4 regions of the Piscibacillus sp. B03 genome follow, and region 4 is predicted to be linked to each of the others. Evidence: predicted binding sites of a transcription regulator. Region 4 holds the regulator's gene; each other region holds the start of a gene.
The links. Region 4 encodes Rex, which represses fermentation and respiration genes when NADH is low (regulators of the CRP and FNR family bind a similar motif). Its sites were predicted from a motif close to TTGTGAAATATTTCACAA; they were not measured.
Positions count from the first base shown of each region.

Region 1: a site for Rex is predicted at 1,425-1,442, ahead of ACTWQB_RS07175 (AtpZ/AtpI family protein). Genes of this name have one in related genera too.
Region 2: a site for Rex is predicted at 2,600-2,617, ahead of ACTWQB_RS05700 (cytochrome ubiquinol oxidase subunit I). Genes of this name have one in related genera too.
Region 3: a site for Rex is predicted at 2,356-2,373, ahead of ACTWQB_RS03370 (cytochrome c oxidase subunit 2A). Genes of this name have one in related genera too.

Region 1 is NZ_JBQQCO010000008.1:51,234-56,924, reverse strand. It holds gene ACTWQB_RS07180 (S8 family peptidase) at 1-1,399, shown strand, start outside; gene ACTWQB_RS07175 (AtpZ/AtpI family protein) at 1,643-1,831, shown strand; gene ACTWQB_RS07170 (ATP synthase subunit I) at 1,833-2,225, shown strand; gene atpB (F0F1 ATP synthase subunit A) at 2,227-2,952, shown strand; gene atpE (F0F1 ATP synthase subunit C) at 3,064-3,270, shown strand; gene atpF (F0F1 ATP synthase subunit B) at 3,460-3,975, shown strand; gene ACTWQB_RS07150 (F0F1 ATP synthase subunit delta) at 3,972-4,517, shown strand; gene atpA (F0F1 ATP synthase subunit alpha) at 4,535-5,691, shown strand, end outside.
Region 2 is NZ_JBQQCO010000006.1:32,250-37,940, forward strand. It holds gene ACTWQB_RS05695 (cytochrome d ubiquinol oxidase subunit II) at 3-1,028, opposite strand; gene ACTWQB_RS05700 (cytochrome ubiquinol oxidase subunit I) at 1,028-2,371, opposite strand; gene ACTWQB_RS05705 (hypothetical protein) at 2,871-4,076, shown strand; gene ACTWQB_RS05710 (hypothetical protein) at 4,099-5,259, shown strand; gene ACTWQB_RS05715 (ATP-binding cassette domain-containing protein) at 5,272-5,691, shown strand, end outside.
Region 3 is NZ_JBQQCO010000003.1:86,265-91,955, forward strand. It holds gene ACTWQB_RS03360 (b(o/a)3-type cytochrome-c oxidase subunit 1) at 21-1,649, opposite strand; gene ACTWQB_RS03365 (cytochrome c oxidase subunit II) at 1,650-2,117, opposite strand; gene ACTWQB_RS03370 (cytochrome c oxidase subunit 2A) at 2,136-2,255, opposite strand; gene ACTWQB_RS03375 (Crp/Fnr family transcriptional regulator) at 2,411-3,100, opposite strand; gene ACTWQB_RS03380 (trimeric intracellular cation channel family protein) at 3,102-3,740, opposite strand; gene ACTWQB_RS03385 (DinB family protein) at 3,930-4,415, opposite strand; gene ACTWQB_RS03390 (hypothetical protein) at 4,512-4,688, opposite strand; gene ACTWQB_RS03395 (aconitate hydratase) at 4,689-5,691, opposite strand, start outside.
Region 4 is NZ_JBQQCO010000026.1:3,792-9,482, reverse strand. It holds gene ACTWQB_RS14445 (lysostaphin resistance A-like protein) at 1-566, shown strand, start outside; gene ACTWQB_RS14440 (YdiK family protein) at 570-776, shown strand; gene ACTWQB_RS14435 (MDR family MFS transporter) at 789-2,192, opposite strand; gene ACTWQB_RS14430 (redox-sensing transcriptional repressor Rex) at 2,267-2,893, opposite strand; gene ACTWQB_RS14425 (ABC-F family ATP-binding cassette domain-containing protein) at 2,972-4,909, shown strand; gene tsaD (tRNA (adenosine(37)-N6)-threonylcarbamoyltransferase complex transferase subunit TsaD) at 5,086-5,691, opposite strand, start outside.

The sequences.
Region 1 (5,691 bases), on a different contig from region 4:
AATTCTTGTCGTCGCAAACGGCAATAGTGGCCCAGAAGATTGGACAGTCGGCTCACCCGCAACATCGGAAAAAGCTATTTCAGTAGGAGCGGCCATCACTAGTCAAAAAGTCGCACAAGTTTTCACCAAGGAAGAACAACTAATTCCAGTACGTCAGTTACCATTATCCGAAAAATGGGATCTTAGTCGTGACCAACCTTTAGTTTCCCCTAACTCTATTGAGGAACTAGAGGAAACGATTCACGACAGGGTCGTTTTAATTAGAAAAGGTGAGACGCCCTATTACGAATTAATCCAACAACTTAACGAAAAAGGTGTCACAGCTGCGATTATTTACAGTCATCCTGAAGATGACCCAAACGAATGGGAGTGGATTGAAGCACCATTTCCAACGGCCTATGTAACAGAGGAAGAAGCGGACCAACTGATACAAGGTGATGACTGGCTTAAAACAAAATATCAGACGATTAAAAACGCTCTTGCGCCTTTCAGTTCACGGGGGCCAGTTGCATCGTCATGGACGATTAAGCCTGACTTAATTGCCCCAGGTGTCGAAATTGTAAGCACGGTTCCTGATGGATACGCTTCTTTACAAGGGACAAGTATGGCATCTCCATATGTAGCCGGGGTGACGGCGTTGTTAAAACAGGCTTATCCGCACGATACACCAGACCAATTAAAAGCACGCCTTCTAACATCAACAGAGCTATTTACGATAGGAGACGAAGAATTATCTCCTTCTGAACAAGGAACTGGTTTTATCGACATGAACAAAGCACTTATGCAAAATTTCACCATCGATCGCAATCGGTTAAATTTTGGCAAAGTAGAAGATGGGTTAAAAGAGGTTGAACAAACAATTACCATTACGAATCATGACAATGAGCCACTAACAGTCACTTGGAACATCCCAAGAAGAGAGAATGGAATCGTTTGGGATTTACCACTTAACTCAACTATCGGACCCCTTGAACGACGTAAGTTCACAATTGGGGCCTCAATCAATTCCAAACGGGCTGAACGAGGAACCCAGGAAGGCTATATTGAAGTGGGATTAAATCAACAAGAAAAGCATTTACCATACCTTTTTATAAACGAAACATCGGATTATCCAAGAATTACCGGCATGGAATTAGACATGGCACCTTTTCAAATGGAACATTTGACATTAAGATTTTATGTGAACGAAAAACTTGACGCACTATCTGTCACACTCATAGACCCCAAACATTTGCATGCACAAGAACTATTCACACAAGAAAATATGGCAAAAGGCGTTTTTGAAAAAGAATTTGAAATCAACGATCTACCCAAAGGCGAGTATAAAGTCGTGTTCAAAATTGAACAAGAAGGCGAAATTTTATTTGAAGAAAAGGAAATTTACTTGCCTGAATTTTAGCGTCATAAAAGCGTTTTCAAAATAAATGTGATTTTTGTCACAAAGTTGTTTCAAATTCTATGTATTTACAATTGACTTTAAAATACTCGTATTGTAATCTATTTTAGTGTGGGCAAATGTTTTGAGAGTTTTTAAACTTTGATATTTTTTCCACATCTACAAGGCATCTACATAAGTAGATGAAGCATTTCCACTGAACTCACGATTGGAGTGGTTAACCTGAATAAACACCCACTTCAAGGAATGGCAATCACAGCGAGTATTTTGAGTTACTTATCCGGTTCGACAATTGTCGGGATATTAATAGGTAGGTGGCTTGATGGTTACTTCGACACGTCCCCAATATTCTTGATCATAGGTTTACTTCTGGGTTTGGCAACAGGCGTGTATGGAATGATTCTGTTGGTCAAAAAGTTTTTAGGAGACGATTAGGATGAAAGATTATACATACATGGTCAGTCGCCAACTCAAATGGATGTTTTACATTTTAGCAATTTTTGTTATCGGATGGGGATTTACAGACTATCAAACCATATTTGCCGGTCTGATTTTAGGTACTGGGATCAGTACGTTTAATTTATGGCTTTTACAAGTCAAAATTAATCGAATTGGACAAGTTGTTGTTGAACAAGATGAGAAAAAACTTACTTTAGGGATGTTAACACGATTCGCCACTGCTGCTTTAGCGGCGGTTGTTGCTTTACAATATCCTGAAATATTTAACATGATTGCTGTGATGATTGGTTTAATGACACCTTATTTGGTCATTATCATAGATTATTTTTTTACTCAAACCGAACTAACCACGAGGAAGAGAGGTGAATGAAGTGGATCACAAAAATCCAATGGCACATGACGTGTTTGGGATCTCATGGCTTGATTTCAACTTGTCGAACGTGCTCATGATGTTGGTTGCATCAGTGATTGTATTCATACTCGCTGTAGCGGCAAGTAAAAATTTACAACGTAAACCAACAGGGTTCCAAAACTTCATGGAGTGGATCGTCGAATTCGTAAAAGACATCATTGGAAACACAATGGATTACGAAACAGGACGTCGCTTTATGGGGTTAGGGCTAACACTATTATTGTACATCTTCGTTTCCAACTTACTTGGGGTTATCACAATGGTGACATTTGATCATTATTTATGGTGGAAATCACCAACATCAGACCCTGGTATTACATTAACGTTGGCGACGATGGTAGTCGTCTTAACACACTATTACGGTGTGAAGATGAAAGGTACGAAGGAATATGCATCTGATTTCTTCAAACCATTACCGTTCTTATTCCCGTTAAAAATCATTGAGGAATTTGCTAACACGTTGACGTTAGGTCTACGTCTTTACGGTAACATTTATGCTGGTGAAATTCTTTTAACTTTACTAGCAGGATTGGTAGCATCAGGTACTGTCGCAGGGTTAGTTGGTGGCTTTATCCCGATGGTAGCTTGGCAAGGATTTAGTATCTTCATCGGTGCTATTCAGGCATTCATCTTTACGATGCTAACCATGGTTTACATGTCTCACAAAGTGAGCAATGATCACTAATTTTGTTAAAAGTACTTAGCAAAGTCTAAGTATTTGAATAAAATAACTCGTCAAAATGGCGAAGTTGCAATTAAATCTATTTTATAAATATATCTTGAGGAGGAATTCATAATGAATATGTTAGCAGCTGCAATCGCAGTAGGATTAGGTGCACTAGGTGCAAGTATTGGTAACGGTTTAATCGTAAAAAGTACAGTAAGCGGGATCGCTCGTCAACCTGAACTACGCGGTACATTACAAACGACAATGTTTATCGGGGTTGCGTTAGTTGAGGCGCTTCCAATCATCGCAGTCGTAATTGCATTTATGGCTATGTAGTTTTTAACGACGAACAATTAAATGTAAATGGCGAAGTTACATTAAACCAACTTCGCCATTCCTTTATGTGTATGCTTAATTAAAGATAATTAGTTTAAAAGAGATGGAAACTCCAACGAGATTGGGCTTCTATTAATTGCAAAGGCATACTGAGAAAATGTGAGGAGTTAGCCGAAAGGAGTGAAGGCTGTGTTAGGTACCAACTTGGTTTTAGGTGCAGCAGGATTTAACGTTGGTGATATGCTCGCTCAATTAGTAATCTTCATCATTCTATTGGCTCTTTTAGCTAAGTTCGCTTGGGGACCATTAATGAAAGTGATGAAAGAGCGTGAAAATCACATTGCGAATGAAATAGATACTGCAGAGCAAAACCGTCAAGAAGCTGAACGCTTCATGAACGAAGCAAATGCAGAACTTAAAGAAGCACGTCAAAACGCTCAACAAATCGTTGAAGATGCCAAACAAACGGCGAAAGCACAAGAGTCTTCTATGTTAGAAGATGCTAGAAAAGAAGCAGAGCGCATTAAAGAAAGTGCTCGCGAAGAAATTGCCCAAGAACGCGACAAAGCAGTTCAGGCATTACAAGAACAAGTGGCTACGCTTTCTGTTCAAATTGCTAGTAAAGTTATTGAAAAAGAGCTTTCTGCAAGTGAACAAGACGAACTCATTCAACAATACTTAAAAGAAGTAGGCGAATCGAAATGAGTCAATCAGTAGTAGCAAAGCGTTATGCCGTAGCCTTGTTTGAAATTGGTAAAGGAAAATCTAATCTTGATCAACTTGAAGAAGAACTTTTAGTTGTAAAAGATATTTTTAAGAACGACCAATCATTACAACAATTCTTAGAAAATCCTCGTTTATCAAGTGAGCAGAAAAAAGAATTGATCCGTAACGTTTTCAAAGACGTAACGAAAGAAACATTAAATACATTACAACTTATGATCGACAAACGTCGCATTGACATCATTGAAGATGTCGTCGATGAGTTTTTAAAGATGAAGAACGAAGCAAGAGGAATTGCAGAAGCTGATGTTTACTCTGTTCGTGAATTAACAGATGAAGAAAAGAAACAAATCCAAGATGCGTTTGCGAAGAAAATGACGATTAACACCCTTCGTATTAACAATATCGTAGACCCTTCTATTCTTGGAGGATTAAGAATCCGCGTTGGAAACGAGATCTACGACGGAACTGTTAAGACACAACTAAAACGTTTAGAACAGAAGTTAGTTACTGCAAACAAGTAAAGATAGGGGTGAAATGGATGAGCATCAAAGCAGAAGAAATTAGTGCGCTAATTAAACAGCAGATCGAAAACTATGATTCTGAAGTTGAAGCAAACGAAGTCGGTACAGTTATCGAGATTGGTGACGGTATCGCACGTGCTCACGGCCTTGACAACGTTATGGCTGGGGAGCTTGTTGAGTTTTCAAACGGTGTAATGGGTATGGCGCAAAACCTAGAGGAAAACAACGTTGGTATCGTCATCCTAGGACCATTTACAGAAATTCGTGAAGGCGATGAAGTTCGTCGTACTGGACGCATCATGCAGGTTCCAGTTGGTAAAGAACTATTAGGACGTGTTGTAAATCCATTAGGTCAACCAATTGACGGTTTAGGACCAATCGAAACGGGCAAAACTCGTCCAATCGAATCACCAGCACCAGGTGTAATGGCACGTAAATCAGTACACGAGCCACTACAAACAGGTATTAAAGTAATCGACTCGATGGTACCAATTGGTCGTGGTCAGCGTGAGTTAATCATCGGTGACCGTCAGACTGGTAAAACATCGATCGCGATGGATACAATCATTAACCAAAAAGAAACTGGCGTTATTTGTATTTACGTAGCAATCGGTCAAAAAGAATCAACAGTTCGTGGATTCGTTGAAACACTACGTAAAAACGGTGCGTTAGAGTACTCAATCATCATCAATGCAGGTGCTTCTGACCCAGCTCCATTATTATTCCTAGCTCCATATGCTGGTGTAACAATGGGTGAGGAGTTCATGTACAACGGTGAACACGTACTAGTTGCTTACGATGACCTTTCTAAACAGGCAGCAGCTTACCGTGAACTTTCACTATTATTACGTCGCCCACCAGGTCGTGAAGCATTCCCAGGGGATGTATTCTACCTACACTCTCGTTTACTTGAGCGTGCGGCGAAACTAAATGATGAATTAGGTGGCGGTTCATTAACAGCCCTACCATTCGTAGAAACACAAGCGGGTGACATCGGTGCGTATATCCCGACAAACGTAATCTCAATTACGGACGGACAGATTTTCTTACAATCTGACTTATTCCACTCAGGTGTACGTCCAGCGATCAACCCAGGTCTATCGGTATCACGTGTTGGTGGTTCCGCACAGATCAAAGCGATGAAGAAAGTAGCAGGTACGCTACGTCTAGACCT
Region 2 (5,691 bases), on a different contig from region 4:
CATTAATACCTCCTTTGGTCTTCACCTTTGACGTAAGTTCGGTTAAACAGGAATAATCTTGCGAGTAATAAGATAGATGGAACTAACAGTGCAAAGCCTGCGATAAATGCGATAATTAACGCCTGTGCCATCGCATCGTTAGTAAATCCGTCATAGATCGTTAAATACGGATATAACAAGTAAGGGTAATGTGAAACGCCATATCCGAAAAATGCAAGACCGAATTGAATAATTAAACTCCAAAACGCCAAGCTATAAAATTTACGTTTCCACAATAGAAATACTGTTACCGCAAAAAATACTCCAGATAAGCCAAACACCCACCAAATATCCATGATGTTTGCGTAATGGGCTTCATTGTGCTGTCTTAACTGCCAAATGATCAATCCAGCAGATAAAATAGTCGGCCAACTCCAAGCGAGTGCGTACTTCCTTAATATTTCTCTTGCTGCGAAATCTTCAGCGACATCTGCATAGGCCGTTAAGAACGTCGCTGAAATATATAGCACACTCACGACACTTAAGATAACAATGCTCCACGTCAGTGGACTAAAAAACAATTCGCTATAAAGGAGAACCGGATTCCCATCTACTATCTCTACGAAACCACCTTCTGAGATGGTTAGAACAATGGAAAGTGATGCAGGAATCAAAAGACCGGCTAAGCCATACAAAAATATATAAACTTTACTATCCTTTGCTCCGTAGGTCTGGAAAGCATAATAAGACCCACGAATTGCAAGAAGTATGATAGAAATACTTATTGGCACTAATAGTACCGTTCCATAGTAATAAGCAGTACTTGGGAAGAATCCCACAATGCCCACAAAGAAAAAGACTAAAAAGACATTTGTGACTTCCCAAACAGGCGATAAATAACGCTGTATAATATGGTGTAACACATGCTTAGTATTCGCCAGTTCGCTATACGCGCTGAAAAACCCGGCCCCGAAATCGATGGAGGCAATGATGATATAGCCAAATAAAAATAGCCAAAGTACGGATACTCCGATAATCGCTAAATCCATTACCCCTCACCTCTTTCATAAGCATGATCCTCTAATTCCCTTTCTACTGGGTTCTTCTTAAACATGCGAAGTAACACGATGATACTTGCTGTACCTAAGACTAAATACAAGCCCGCAAATAGCCACAGCATCGTATCAACATAAGCCGCTGACGTGGCTCCATCTGGCGTTCTCATATAGCCTCTTAAAATCCAAGGCTGTCTACCAAACTCAGCATAGAACCAGCCCATTTCGATGGCTATTAATGATAGTGGTCCAGATAAGACGAGTATAAAATTAAAGACTTTGTTTTTAATTACTTTCCATTTCCGTCTCACTGCAATCCAATAAAAAGCCGAAATAAACGTCAGCCACATTCCGATGGTGACCATTAAATCAAAGAAATAATGGACAATGTAAGGTGGATGGTCCTCTTCTGGAAACTCATTTAAACCTATCACCTCAGCTGTTGGGTCACTATGTGCTAAAATACTGAGGGCATAAGGAATTTTAAGAGCTCCTCTCACTTCACCATCTTCACCTAGCCAACCAAACATCATAAGTGGGGCACCCTCTTCAGTCTCAAAATGCCACTCAGCTGCAGCTAATTTTTCTGGCTGATATTCAGCTAAGAACTTACCAGAGAAGTCCCCAACTATAACAGTCGCAATCGAAAAGATTAAACCAATCTTCATAGTTAAATACAAGGCTTTTTTATGATAAATATGGTCTCGACCTTTAAATAAATGAAAAGCAGCAATGGATGCTAACACAAAAGCTGACGTCATATAAGCCGTTGTTAAAACGTGCGCCACTTTAGTCGGTGTTGCTGGGTTAAACATCGCTGCAATAGGATCAACATTGACTAGAGCACCATTAACGATATCAAAACCTTGAGGCGTGTTCATAAACGCATTCACCATTGTGATAAAAAATGCTGAGAACGAAGCCCCAATGGCAACTGGTATTAACAAGAGCATATGCTTCTTCTGATTCTCAAATCGATCCCAAGTATATAAATAAATACCTAAGAAAATCGCTTCAAAGAAAAATGCAAATGTCTCCAGGAATAGCGGTAAACTTATCACGTGTCCAGCTAACTCCATAAAGTTAGGCCATAAGAGTGACAATTGAAGCCCTATCGCTGTACCTGTTACAACACCTACAGCGACCGTAATGATAAAACCTCTTGTCCAACGGCGAGCTAATAAGATGTAATGTTCATCATTCTTTTTAATCCCTATCCACTGGGCAATCGCAATCATTAACGGAACCCCTACACCAATTGTGGCGTACAGGATATGGAACGCTAGCGTTAACCCCGTTAAAGTACGACTGAAAAAGACCGGATCGTACTCCATCATCAGAACAACCCCCTAATTTAAAAAACTTGTCCTATACATTTAGTTCTATTAAAAAAGTCGACCTAATATCGAGATCAACATAATAATTGCAATCGTAAAACTGAGGATAATCAACCATTTTTCATGCTTCTTATACATGTGCATCTCCCCTTCACTCTTATGATACCCCATACAGACTATTTACTAATCTGAAATCAGTTAAAGGTTTGTTACGAACCATTGATAATTTTGTGAACTAATTCACAAACCCACACCGTCCCACTAAATAATAAGCTTTAATACCAACAACTAGTACAATTGTTAACCATTATCTTATCAAAATTGCTAAAATTCTCAACTTTACAATTATTAGTAATTGCTTTAAGCTAATAGGTATATTTGGTTATTTTTGCGACTAATTTCGTATATACATTACACGATTCACCATTGTTCACTCTCTATCAATCTGTTTTTATTACAAATATTAAATTTTATACTCTACATAATAAGGAGTCTAGTCATGAAGCGCTCACTGTTTAAGCATGAATTTAAACTTACCTTTTTCAGTAAAAAGAACATATTATTTATAGTCTTTTTACTTGTCCTTCTATTAAGTTATATTTTTATGATTCTACCAAATGAATATAATATTGAGTCCTTTCAGAAAGAAGAGGTTTCACATACCGTACAGGACCTTAAGTCCACTCAAGAATGGCGCCGAGAAATGGGGTATACAGGAATCTATCCAATGACTGGTGCTTATTTCGCTTCTCAGCAAAACTACTTAGACCAATACCAAAAGATGATCACAGCATATGAAAATGAAAACTACGAACGATACTTACATATTCGAACGAACTACCTTCTTAACGGAGGATTTAAAGACTACCGAGAAAGCAACTTATTCTATCAAGAACCATTACCGGGCAAAGACCAGCAACACCTTTATCACAAAAATATTTTGCGCTTTCATAGTTATTTAAATGATGAAGAACCAATTACTTACTCCATGATCCAAGAACGAACAGCACTCCAAAAGATACAACAATTCCTATCTAGTAACTTCATCTATTTAATGATTTTTGCAGCGATCTACTTCAGTAGTGACATTCTTATTAGAGACCGTTCACACCAAACGTTACTACAAGGTTTCCCTACGCCTTGGTATTCGTTATTAAATATTAAAAGCCTTGCTGCATTCGCTTACACTTTACTTATGTTAATAGGTGTATTGGGAGTTGGAGTAGTTCTATTAACCCTAACACATGGATTTGGCTATTTAGATATGAAAATTCCATTTAAAACAGACTTTCGACTATTCTACTTTGAAGCTTATGATTATATGTCTATGAAAGAATTTTTGTTAAAATCACTAGCTTTAATTCCAATCGTAGTCTATTTATTTATTAGATTTAATTTGCTCGTTAGCCTATTAATCAAAAACACTTGGGCCGTGCTATTTATCGGAACAGCACTTCTGTTTTCTGAGCGACTTTATTTTGACCGATCAACAAGAGATCTATTTGGGATTGATTTAAGTTACTTTCCTCAAACGTTTTTTGATATAGGGAAAGTAGTGACACTTGAGAAAAACTATCTAATTAATACAGATACTATAACCTTCACACAAGGTTTAATTGTTTTAATCATTACTATTCTAATCATTGAAATACTACTCTGGGTCACAACTAGATTCATAAACCAACGAAGCTTTTTCCAATCTTAGTGACAAGGAAGGACTATAACATATGCTTTGGAAATATATGCTATTTGAGCTAAAAGTATTAATGACAAATAAAAAACACTTATTTATTGCCTTAATTCTCGTGTTATTTTTCCCGATATTGTTCTTTCAACAAAGCACAACCTACACAGAGACACTAAAGGATGAAAAGTATGAGGTAAGAGCTGATTATGATTCGATTGTGAACCAGCTACCAGATATGGAGGAAAACACCGAAACAGGGGTACAAGTTCATGAAAGTATCCTAAGACAATTACAGTCAATTGGAATGCAAGTTTGGCATATCAACCGTGATCGTGAAGCTTATATAGAAGAAGAATACATACTCATCGAAGAGAAACAATTTGTACATGAACACAATAATGAAGGTATACCAGAACACTTTATCATTCCAGAAAGCGAAATTACGAAAGACTTAAAACACATCGAATACATTGACCAAAATGGACTACCAATAGAACAGAATGATCATACATCCAGTGATTTTCTAGTGACCGCTTTAAGTACCTTAACAGGGCTCCTATTCTGTTTGGCTGTGTTTATTAGTGGAAATGAAATTCTTACTTATGAAAAGGAGCACTCAACTGTAATGAGTGGGCTACCTATTGATTTTTTTATAAAAATTCTTGTAAAAATATCAATCCATTTTTCATATATTATGGGAGCATTAACCGTCGGCATATTATTGGGTGGCTTAACAGCATATTTTAAAAATGGATTGGGTTACTTCAACTATCCAATAATCTATTACAACAACGGTAGTTATGATGCAATCCCGATTTACCAATTTATATTCATGATTTTCTTAGGATTGGGGGCTATCACTCTGCTATTGCTAGTACTCTCTGTTGTGCTAAATCTACTATTCAAACATGCGTTTGCCAATATATTGGTAGGTACAGGAATTCTACTACTGCCAAAATTGTTTGCATCCAAACTTAGTGAATTACCAGTTCTTCAACCGCTTATGTATATTCACTTAGATGAAATTTTGACAGGCCACTGGGCCGAAGAGCTTAGTAAATCATCATTAGATTACTGGAATGCGATGACGTGGTTTGTTGGCTTGTCGGTCGGATTATTAATCATCATTTATTTAATCAGAAAACTGAATTTCTATAATATGAATTTTCACTTAAACCAATTACGAAGAATTAAGTCTTAAGGAGGCTTACAAATGATTGAAATCAAAGATTTATCTATTGCTTATGGTGATAACATCGTATTAGATCAAGTGTCCCTAACGGCAGAATTAGGTGAAATTATTGGACTTGCAGCACCGAATGGAACTGGGAAAACCACTCTATTTAATGTCATGGCTAACTATACAAAACCGGATTCAGGACAAGTTAAATTTAACGGAAAGTACACATACAAAACTGAAAAAGATCAAATTAAAATCCATAAACAGTTAGCGACATTCCCAAATCAAAGCGACCTGTTTGAAGAACTTTCTGGCTTGGACCATATGAAATTATACAAAAACATGTGGCAAGGAAAAAAAGATATTCAAACGATTATAAATGGACTCAATATGGATCATTACGTTAGAAACAAAGTTAAAACTTATTCATTAGGGATGCGACAAAGACTTTGT
Region 3 (5,691 bases), on a different contig from region 4:
CATCAACTCCTTAGATTTTTTTACCAGAATTTAAATCCTTTAGATCCTGGAGGGGCATTTTGAATAATATCGATGATTGGGATGGTATAAGCAAAAATAATTAATGCAAATGCCACTCCAATCCAAACTTTCCAATTCTCCAAAATGGCTGGTGGACGGATAGATTCGTCCGCTTCTACGCCAACCGGAAACTCCTCCTGACCTTTTGGTGCAAAGAACGATAGGTTAATCATTAAGACTAGGTAAAGAATTAATGAAATGAATAATAGAGTTCCGCCTATTGCCATGCCTGTTTCATATGCACCCCAGCTTGATGCGACTGGGTGATCAAAGTATGATGTCAATTGCGTACGTCTTGGGTTGCCTAGTAAACCTGAGAAGTGCATTGCACCTGACATGATTAACATTCCGCCTACCCAAAGAATCGTTTGATAGATCGCTATTCCATTCATCTGTTTAGTTAAAACTCGACCTTTTAAATGTGGAATTAACCAATAGCTGATTCCGAAGAATGTTAGAGCAACTGTTGCACCAATTGTTAGGTGGAAGTGGCCTGTAACCCATATCGTATTGTGAACAACTTGGTTCATCTGGTTACTAGCGTTGATTATTCCACCTGCCCCAGCAGGGATGAAAATCAACATCCCCATAAATGGAGCAAAGAATCTAACATCTTTCCATGGTAGTTTTTTAAACCAACCGAACAATCCTTTACCACCTAAACTGCGACCTCGCATTTCAAATGTGGCTAATAGTGCGAATGCTGTCATTAGAGATGGAATAATGACTGCAAACGTTAATACAACCTGGATGAACTTCCACTCATGACTAATTCCTGGCTCTAGTAGTTGGTGGTGGAAGCCTACCGGAATTGAGAATAAGATAAAAAGTAGAAATGCTAGCCTTGCAAGTGAATCGCTGAATATTTTTCCTCCAATAATTTTTGGTACGATTACATACCATGCCATGTAAGCCGGTAATAACCAGAAATACACCAATGGGTGACCGAAGTACCAGAATAATGTTCTACTGAGGGCAATGTTAATCTCATCTACCCAACCGAATGACCATGGTATGAACTGAAGAACAACTGTAGCAACAACCCCAATAGTTGCGATTAACCAAAGAACTAATGTTGCCACTGCCATAAAAGCGAGTAATGGACTTGTTTCTCCTTTGTTCTCTTTTCTCCAATGGTTATATTGACGAATAATCGCGAATGATCCGAAATAAGTACCAACAATGATTAGTGCTAAAGCAATATAAAATAATGGGTGCGCTTCTAATGGTGCATAGAATGTGTAAAGTACGGTAGCTTCACCAAGCATGATGATGATAACACCCAACACCATTCCAACCACCATCATCCAGTAACCAATCCATGCAGACCGCCTTCTACCTTTACTAAAAGCACCTGTTGTTTTGACAACACTGGCATACAGAAAGCCGAAGATAAAGAATGTTGTGAAGACAATCGCCATTAGTACACCGTGAGCGGTTAGAATTTGGTAGTAGTTTAATGACGGCGGTAAGGTTATCATTTCACTTCTAACTAATGTTTGGAGTAAACCAAAGAGCCCTCCAATGGCGATAGCAATAAATGCAATGTAAAAGTGTGCCATACTCAACTTGCTATCTAAACGGTTCATCTACTTCACCTCCAATTCAGCACTCATCACGTGGTGCCCTATGCCGCAATACTCATTACATAAAATCAAATACTCACCTTTTTCGTTGAACTTATAAGTCATTGAGTTCACATGCCCTGGTGTCACCATCATATTGACTCGTGTACCAGCTATTTCAAATCCATGAACCACATCAACTGATGTAACGATAAACTTTACAGTCGCACCTTGTGGAATCTCAACCTTGTTCGGTGTAAAACCAAATGATTGAAGAACCATCACCAATTCGTATTCATTATCACCAATTTGTCTTAGACCAGGTTCATCGAATGGTGGTGTCTCATTCACTTTCTCTGGATCTAATTTTGTTAAATCACTAGGTGGTGCGTGACCAGAAGCAAATGCTTGATAACCTACTGTAGATAAAAATGCAATTAATGTAATGACTCCAATAATTAACCAAACCTTCTCTAACTTATGCATGTGCATATGAATCCCCCCTCAGGATTAACGCGTAATGAACAAATAATAAATTGACAACCAAGAACCAACAATAAAAGCTCCAACTATTAATACAGAAACAAAAGCCCCATACAACTTCTCATCATGTTCTTTAGAACGCTTCATCGGCAGCCCTCCTTATCTCTTTTTCTACTTTTATCTTATTGGTAAAATCATCTAAAGTTTGTGATTTATATCACAAACTCACCATTATTTGTTGACGGAATTGTGAAATATTTCACAATAAGCGCAAAAAATAACACCCTCCATCTTGAAAGGTGTTAATGTATCCAATATTCTTTTAAGGTATCAAAATCTAGAATATGTATTTCTTTTCGGTTGTAAGCAATAACTTGTTCTTTTTTTAGTCGGTTGAACGCCCGATTAACCGCTTCACGAGACACTCCTATCATGCTAGCTAGCTCCGAGTTTGTGATCGGAAGTTGTAGATAAATCTCACCCGTTGATTTCTTTACTCCTAGTTCGTTGGTGAACCTAATGAGCATCATCACAATTCTATGAAATACATCTTGAGATTGAATCGTTTGAAGCTGCTCTTGTAGGTCTAATAATTTCTTTCCCACCACTTTCAAAACTTTAATAGCCACTCCCGGATTTTCTAGCAACAATAATTCAAAATCTTGGATTGGAATACTCACAATTTTTGTATCCGTTAAGGTGATTGCTGTTGCAGGATAAGGCGTTTCATCAAAGAACCCGACGTGTGGAAACATTTCATCTGAATGTAAGACATTAACGATTTGTTCATTACCTTCTTGATTTACCTTGAAAACCTTCACCAAACCAGAACGAATGAAATAAACAGAATGACGCTTTTCATTTTGGCGAAATATGTAGTCGCCTTTTGTTAATTCGCGTTCAACTGAAATCTGTCTTAAACGATTTAACTCCACTTCATTAAGCTCTGTAAAAATTGGAAACTGTCTAAAGAATGATTCTGATTGAAACACATTATTCCCCCTGACGTTTAAGCTTTTTCAATTGTCTTAACCAATCAAATCTCGAAGGTAAGCTCCATTGATAAATTACCGATAACATTCTAAGTGAGACAATACCGATGATTAATAAGATAAACTGCCACATCGTTGTAGCAATGCCAAATCCGACCGCCATTGCACCTAACACAGCCCACATAGCATAAATTTCTTGATGTAACACAAGTGGTTTTCTGCCCGCTAACATATCTCGAATGACACCACCGCCTACTCCTGTTAAAACACCACCTACAATAACCGCACTCATTGGGTAACCAGCCATGACCGCAAATAGTGCACCTTGCACGGCGAATGAAGCAAGACCAATGGCATCAAAGAAAACTCCCCATAACTTTTTGAACCCTAACACCCAGTGAAAAGGGATGAAGAACAAAAGTGTCATCGTTATAAAAGCTATGGTAAATAACATGCTTTGATTCCATATATCTGAGATCGGCAAATCGAGTAGAATATTTCGGATTGTTCCTCCACCAAATGCCGTTACAAAACCTAATAAATAAACACCGAATAGATCATATTCTTCTTCCAATGCAACAATGGCACCACTAATTGCGAAAGCCATTGTACCAATGATGTTCAAAATATCCCATGCCATTGATTGCACCTCCATCTAGTACAAAACTATCATAACAAAATATTGCTTGTTTGATATATGAAATTTTAGGTTTTCCCCATAAAAATAAAAATTTCCCTATAAAATTGAATTTTTCCCCATAAATCCGAAAAGTTCCTCATATATTAAAATTTTTCCCCATAAAAAATACCACGATTCTAGAACGTGGTATTAAGATTTACTACTTTTCATCATTCGACGCATTGTATTAATTGTGTTGAGGTGTAAAGCCTCATGAGCAGCGAAAAACTCGAGTGCTTCACCTAAAGTGTTCATTCCCATGAATTCATGTGGAAGTTCCAAATCTAGCTTTCCACTTACCCTTTCCTCTAGTTCATCTGACTGCTTCTTGAGTAGCTCTAAAATTTCTTCTTTAGAAGGTGGTTCTTCCGCCCAATCGGATGGGCTCGTCCCTCGAGCATAAAACTCTTGATAAACCTCTGACACACGTGGCTCATCTCCTAAAATCCAGACTAGTTTAGAGTCTAAGTTTGCGACTAAATGTCCCGCATTCCACCTTATATTATTATGAAATGGACTGCGAACCTCATCAAAGTGCTCCTCTGGAATTTTTTCTACTAAGCTAACTACCCAACTTCTCCATAACTTAAAGTGCTGTATGACCGCTTCTTCCGTCAGTGCTACTTTTACACTCATATACCTCACTCCTTCTAACCAATACTTTCAACACAAACTGTAAAATTCCTTTCACATAACAAAAACTGCCCCAATAAAATTGAGGCAGTTAATAATTTAATCTAATATTCGATTGTTTTCATCGACATTACTCACACGGTTTTCTTCACGATTTTCATAATCAGAAACGTAACCATCACCTCGACAAACGGTACATGTGTAGTGCCATTCTTCATCGTCCATTAATAGTCCGCTTCCTTCACAAGCCTTACATCTGTGTTCTTGAGATCCCATTTAAACCCCACTTTCTTGTTGTTTATTCTTGATCCAATTAATCACTCCACCTTCTAATATTATGTCCAGATGTCTGCTTGTTAATCCATGTCTTACACGGATTTTATCATCCTTACCTTTAATACTAATTTCAAATTCATTGTCATTTCGAATTTTATCTCGAATGCCTTCAAAAACGAGTACATCACCATTTTCGATTTTTTCATAATCGCTATCATCAACAAATTGTATTGGTAAGACACCAAAGTTAATTAGGTTTTGTAAGTGAATACGTGCGAAATCTTTAACAAGTACAGCTTTCAGTCCTAAGAAACGTGGTGCTAAAGCCGCATGCTCACGGGATGAACCTTGTCCATAGTTGTAACCACCTACAACAGCATGACCACCTTCATCTTTTTGCTTCATCGCACGTTCATAGTACGTATCATCGACAATTTCGAATGTAAACGTACTAATCCTTTGTAGATTACTACGATATGGTAATACACGAGATCCACCAGCTAGTATTTCATCGGTGGAGATATTATCACCCATCTTAAGTAATACCGGGACCTCAAAGTTATCTTCTATTGGTGATAGCTCTGGAATCGATTTAATATTAGGTCCTTTTTCAAGTTCTACATTTAAACCTTCTGCAGGATCGATTGGTTCTTCTAGCATGCCTTGTTCTTTATCAAAATTAACTTTTGGTTCCTTAATCGTCGGATAACTCATATCTAGCGTTCTAGGGTCTGTAATAACACCTGTTAAAGCTGATGCTGCAGCTGTTTCAGGACTACATAAGAACACACTATCTTCTTTGGTTCCAGAACGACCTGGGAAATTACGTGGTGTTGTTCTTAAACTATTTCGACCTGATGCAGGTGCCTGTCCCATACCGATACATCCGTTACAACCAGCCTGGTGAAGACGGCCACCCGCGCTAAGCAAGCTCGCAATATGACCTTCTTCGACTAATTGCGTTAAAATTTGACGAGAAGAAGGGTTAATATCAAAAGAGACA
Region 4 (5,691 bases):
CTATTTTTATCATTAAAATGTTAATGCCTGATATGGAACAGAGTGAAATGCGTAATCGACCAAGCTATGGCTATATGTTTAAATGGTCCATTTACGGCTTTTTCTTAGCGTTTCTTGCTCAGTATGTTTCATCGATTATTAACGTCACTGTCTTTAATGTAGAACAATCTTCTGAGAATACGATGTTAATTATGGATTATATTAATGAAAACATTTGGTTTATCATTTTACCAATCTTGTTTGCACCATTATTAGAAGAAATCATCTTTAGAAAAATCATTTTTGGGCAATTGTATAAGAAGATGAACTTTTTCTTAGCAGCTGTTATATCTTCATCTCTATTTAGCGTCCTTCATATGGACTTTACGTTTACGTTAACGTACATTGCGATGGGACTTGTGTTTGCTTACCTTTATGTTAAGACAAAGCGCATCCTTGTACCGATTTTAGTTCACATGGCGATGAACACGACAGTCGTATTACTACAATTAACGGTCGATATAGAAGATCTTGAAAAACAATTACAAGAATATCAGAATGCCGCTATGATATTAATTGGAGGATAATTCATGAGAGCTTCACCATTTTTTATAGCTTCTATGTACTTTTTGATGGGACTAGCTTTTGTATACTTGGCGTTACAATATGCTGAGGATACGATTTGGAACTTTGCGACCATCATCTTCACGCTTGTCGCAACGTTTGACATAGGTGTGGCGATTCGAATTCTAACTAAATACTTTGCATATAAGAAAAACCTAAACAAAAAGGAATAATCCACTTTTGGATTATTCCTTTTCTGTATCTTCTATTCCTTTCATCTTAAAAGCAAACGGTATGCTAGACGCCACAATAATCGCAGCTAAAATAAATGCTTCGTTAATCGCCTGCAATGTTGCTTCTTGCACGGTTAATTCATCAAATAAGATATATTGACCTCGACGAATCTCATAATAAACAGAGAAAATCACGATTCCTAGTGACGATGATATTTGGCGGATTAAATTATTCATCGCTGACCCTTGGGCCACTAAGTGATCTGGAATGGCATTCATCCCAGCTGTGGTTGCTGGCATGTTACCAAAGCCTAAACCTAATCCATGTACAATGTTAATGGCTAGTAGCATCCAGTAAGACGTGCTTAAATCGACAAACCCAAACATTAAACTGGCAAACGTTAAGATAATGAGCCCCGTAGGTACAACCAGTTTCGGTCCTTTTTTATCTAAAATCCGTCCACCTAATGTCATAAACGCCCCACTGGCTAAAGCACTTGGTAAAAAAATAAGTCCCGTTTTAATCATACTTAGTTCATAAGCTTCTTGTATTAAATATGGTAATAAAAATAAATTTGAAAACAAACCAATCGACGCAGCTGACGTTGCAATAATAGAATAGCGATACGTTTTGACCTTAAAGACAGAGAGCTCTAATAATGGTGACTCTATCTTTAACTCATATCGAACAAAAACAATGATTAAGATCAAACCTAACAACAAGATGCCTAAGTTAGTCCAGTTCATCGCTTCTTCAAAATTACGCCCTTGCCCTAGTACGTATAAGACGGCTCCGACACCGGTTGTAATAATCGCAAACCCTTTCCAGTCAAAGATGCGCGATAAGTCCGGTTTGGTTGAAATTAAATACTTCGTTGAGAAGAAAATCCCTAGAGCTGCAAATGGTAGGTTGAATAAAAATAAGTAATACCATGCAAAATTCTCTGCAATAATTCCTCCAATGGTTGGCCCAATTGCAGGTGCCACCATTGCCGAAACGCCGTAAATTCCAACGGCGTAACCTCGCTCATTACGCGGAAAAGCTTGGAAGATTAAGGCCATGGCGTTTGGCATCATCAGGCCGCCTGCGATCCCTTGGATGGTTCGAGCAATGATGATCATACTCAACCATTGCGACACAGCACCTAAAATAGAACCGAACGCAAATAGGCTTAATCCGATAATGTAAATTTTCTTTTTTCCATACCGATCACCCAAAAACCCAGTCACCGGCATGGTCATCCCCATCGCAATCATAAAAATGGTCAGAATCCAACTGACTCCAACCGCATCTGTATCAAATATTCTCATAAACTCCGGCAATACCGGATTTAACATACTATTATTTAGGATTACCGTGAATGTTCCAGTAATAACTGAAATCACGACTAACCATTTTTGTTGTAGTTTTCCCATGTTTGCCTCCGACCCATTTACTTCGATATACGAACTATTTTACTTCTAAATGGAAGAAAAAGAAAGCCCCATTCTTAGCTTTGTTTTAGAAAGTAAACCAAGGTCTGTAATTCAATCGATAAATCAATGTGGTGAACACGAACATGGCTTGGAACGGTTAAACGTGAAGGGGTAAAATTCAAAATCCCTTCAATGCCACAGTCAACTAAGCGATCGGTGACTTGCTGAGACACTCGAGCTGGAACTGTTAATATGGCGACTTTAATGCCTCGGCGTTTGATCTCCGTCTCTAAATCATCCACATGATAAATTGGAACTTCACTTATTTCAGATCCAATTTTACTATGATTTGTATCAAATGCGACTTCAACATGTGTGTTACCTTTTTTCATAAAATTATAGTGAAGTAAGGCCGTCCCTAAGTTACCAACTCCTACTAACGCGACACTGGCTACTTCATCTTGATCAAGTAATTTTCTAAAAAATTGAATGAGGTGAGCAATGTCATAACCATAACCCTTCCGCCCTAATTCACCAAAATAAGAAAAGTCTTTTCGGATTGTTGCCGAATCGACTTTGATTAGTTCGCTTAACTCACGTGAAGATATTCGCATTTTTCCTTGATTATGTAACAAGTTTAAATGTCTATAGTACAATGGCAATCGTTTTGCCGTTGCTTGTGGTATTTTTTCTTCAGACATAATTTAGTCTCCTTTGATATGGTTCATTGCGTATTAGTGATAAAATAGATACACTAGTGCACGTTGAGGTGAATAACAATGATAGTCATGCAATTAAATAACATAGATAAATATTTTGGTGCTGACCTTATTCTATCGAAAATTAAATTAGAAGTACATCATGATGACCGCATTGCGATTGTCGGTCGAAATGGTGCCGGTAAATCGACTTTATTAAAAATCATGTCAGGCCAGATTCCATATGATGATGGTGATCTTTTTCAACCTAAAAATGTAACGGTTGGGTATCTCGACCAGCACACTGGCTTAGATTCGGACCGTTCTATCTGGGATGAAATGTTAGAGGTTTATCAGCCTCTAATCCAACTTGAGAAAGAACTACGACAAATGGAAGAAAAAATGGCTGACCCTGAATTATTACAAGATGAGAAGAAGTACGAACAATTACTTAGTCAGTATGATGCTAAGCAACATGATTTCGAACAGCGCGGCGGCTTTCATTATGAGGCTGACATTGAGTCTGTTTTACAAGGGTTAAACTTTGGCAATTTTGACTTTCAAACACCAATTCAAGAGCTAAGTGGTGGACAAAAGACACGCCTTGCCTTGGGTAAGCTCTTACTATCAAAGCCAGACGTTTTAATTTTAGATGAGCCAACTAACCATTTGGATATTAATACATTGCGTTGGTTAGAAGGTTACTTAAAAGGCTACCCTGGAGCAGTTGTCATCGTCTCACACGACCGCTACTTCCTAGATGAAACAGTGAGTATTGTCTATGATGTCGCGTTCCAATCGGTAAAAAAGTATCACGGGAACTATAGTTATTTTCTTAAAAAACGAGCCGAAGAGTATGAACTTGAGGTAAAGCGTTTTGAAAAACAACAAGAAGAGATTAAGAAGCTAGAAGTCTATATCCAGAAAAACATTGCGCGAGATTCGACTAGTAAACAGGCGAAATCACGTCGTAAGAAGCTTGAGAAAATGGATAAAATGGACAAGCCAACACTTGATGATCATTCCGCTAAGTTTTCGTTTGATATAAAACGCAAAAGTGGTAATGACGTCTTAAAGGTTGAGAACTTATCTGCTAAATATGCTGCACTTGATGAGCCTGTTTTTAATGATGTGACGTTTCGGGTCAATCGTGGTGATCGAATTGCGATTGTCGGGCCTAACGGGATTGGTAAGTCAACGTTGTTAAAAGCCATTTTAAACAGAATAAACTTTATTGAGGGTAATGTTGAGTATGGAACCAATGTGGAGTTCGGTTACTATGACCAGGAACAATCCACATTAAATCCACATAAAACGGCTCTACAAGAATTGTGGGATGATTATCCTCTAATGCCGGAAAAAGATGTCCGAACAGTACTTGGTAACTTCTTATTCACAGGCGATGATGTGTTAAAAACGATTGGCATGTTAAGTGGTGGAGAAAAAGCCCGCGTCTTGCTGGCTAAACTCATGCTACAAAAAGCAAACGTTCTCGTGATGGACGAGCCGACCAACCACTTGGACCTAGACAGTAAGGAAGTGTTAGAAGCTGCTCTAGCTGATTTTCCAGGTACGATTATTTTCGTTTCACACGATCGTTATTTTATTAATAGAATTGCAACTCAAATCTTAGAGCTATCTGAACAAGGCTCACGAATGTTCTTAGGAGACTATGATTACTATTTAGAGAAGCTTGAAGAAGAGTCAGAGTTAGCGGCCATTAAACAAGCAGAGCTTGAACAAAAGCAGGAAGCAGAGCAGCCTAAAGCAGCGACGAATAAGCAAATTCAACGAGAGCGTAGAAAGGTTGAGCGGCGTATTAAAGCCATTGAAGAACAAATCGTGGAACATGAACAGGTGATTGAAGACCAAGAACCGAGGTTATATGATCCTGAAAATGTGAATGATTACACGAAGCTTCAAGAGATTAATCAGACGATTAAAGAAAATGAAGAAGCGATTGAAGAGTTAATGGAAGAATGGGAAGAACTTCAACAAGAAATGGAAGCTTTGGGTTAATCACAAGTTATTAACAGATAAAAAGTGGATAATTTGGGTTTTCAACAGAGTTATCCACTTTATCCACAGACTAAAGATGGTTTATCCACAATATTTACGCACATTTATAAATAATTGATATAAAGCTATTTTAATAAAAATAATCCACAGACTTGTTTATCGTCTGTGGATTTCTTTTATCCTAACATTAATCCTGGGTTAGCGTTTAAGTTTAAATTTTTAAAGTTACCCTTTTGGAACTCAATTGATGCTGCAGCCCCAATCATCGCTGCATTATCCGTACATAAATAGAGTGGCGGTATCATGAGCTTTACATTAGTATCTTCAAATTGATGTTTCAATGCTTCTCTTAAGCCTTTATTGGCAGAAACTCCACCTGCTACAATCAATTGATTAACACCTAAATCAGATGCAGCTTGGTACGTTTTCTTAACTAATACATCGATCACACTCGCTTGGAAGGAAGCTGCTAAATCTTCAACCCGAACATCTTCACCTTTTTGCTTTAACTGATTTAACTTATTAATCACGGACGTTTTTAACCCACTAAAGCTAAAATCATATGATCCCTTTTCAAGCCATGCACGTGGAAAGTCATACACATCTTCTCCCTTTTGTGCTAGTTGATCAATGACTGGCCCACCTGGGTAAGGTAGCTTTAATGCTTTCGCAACTTTATCATATGCCTCACCAGCAGCATCATCACGTGTTTCACCTATCACTTCATAACCTCCATGGTCTCTCATATAAATGAGTTCTGTATGACCACCTGAAACGACTAA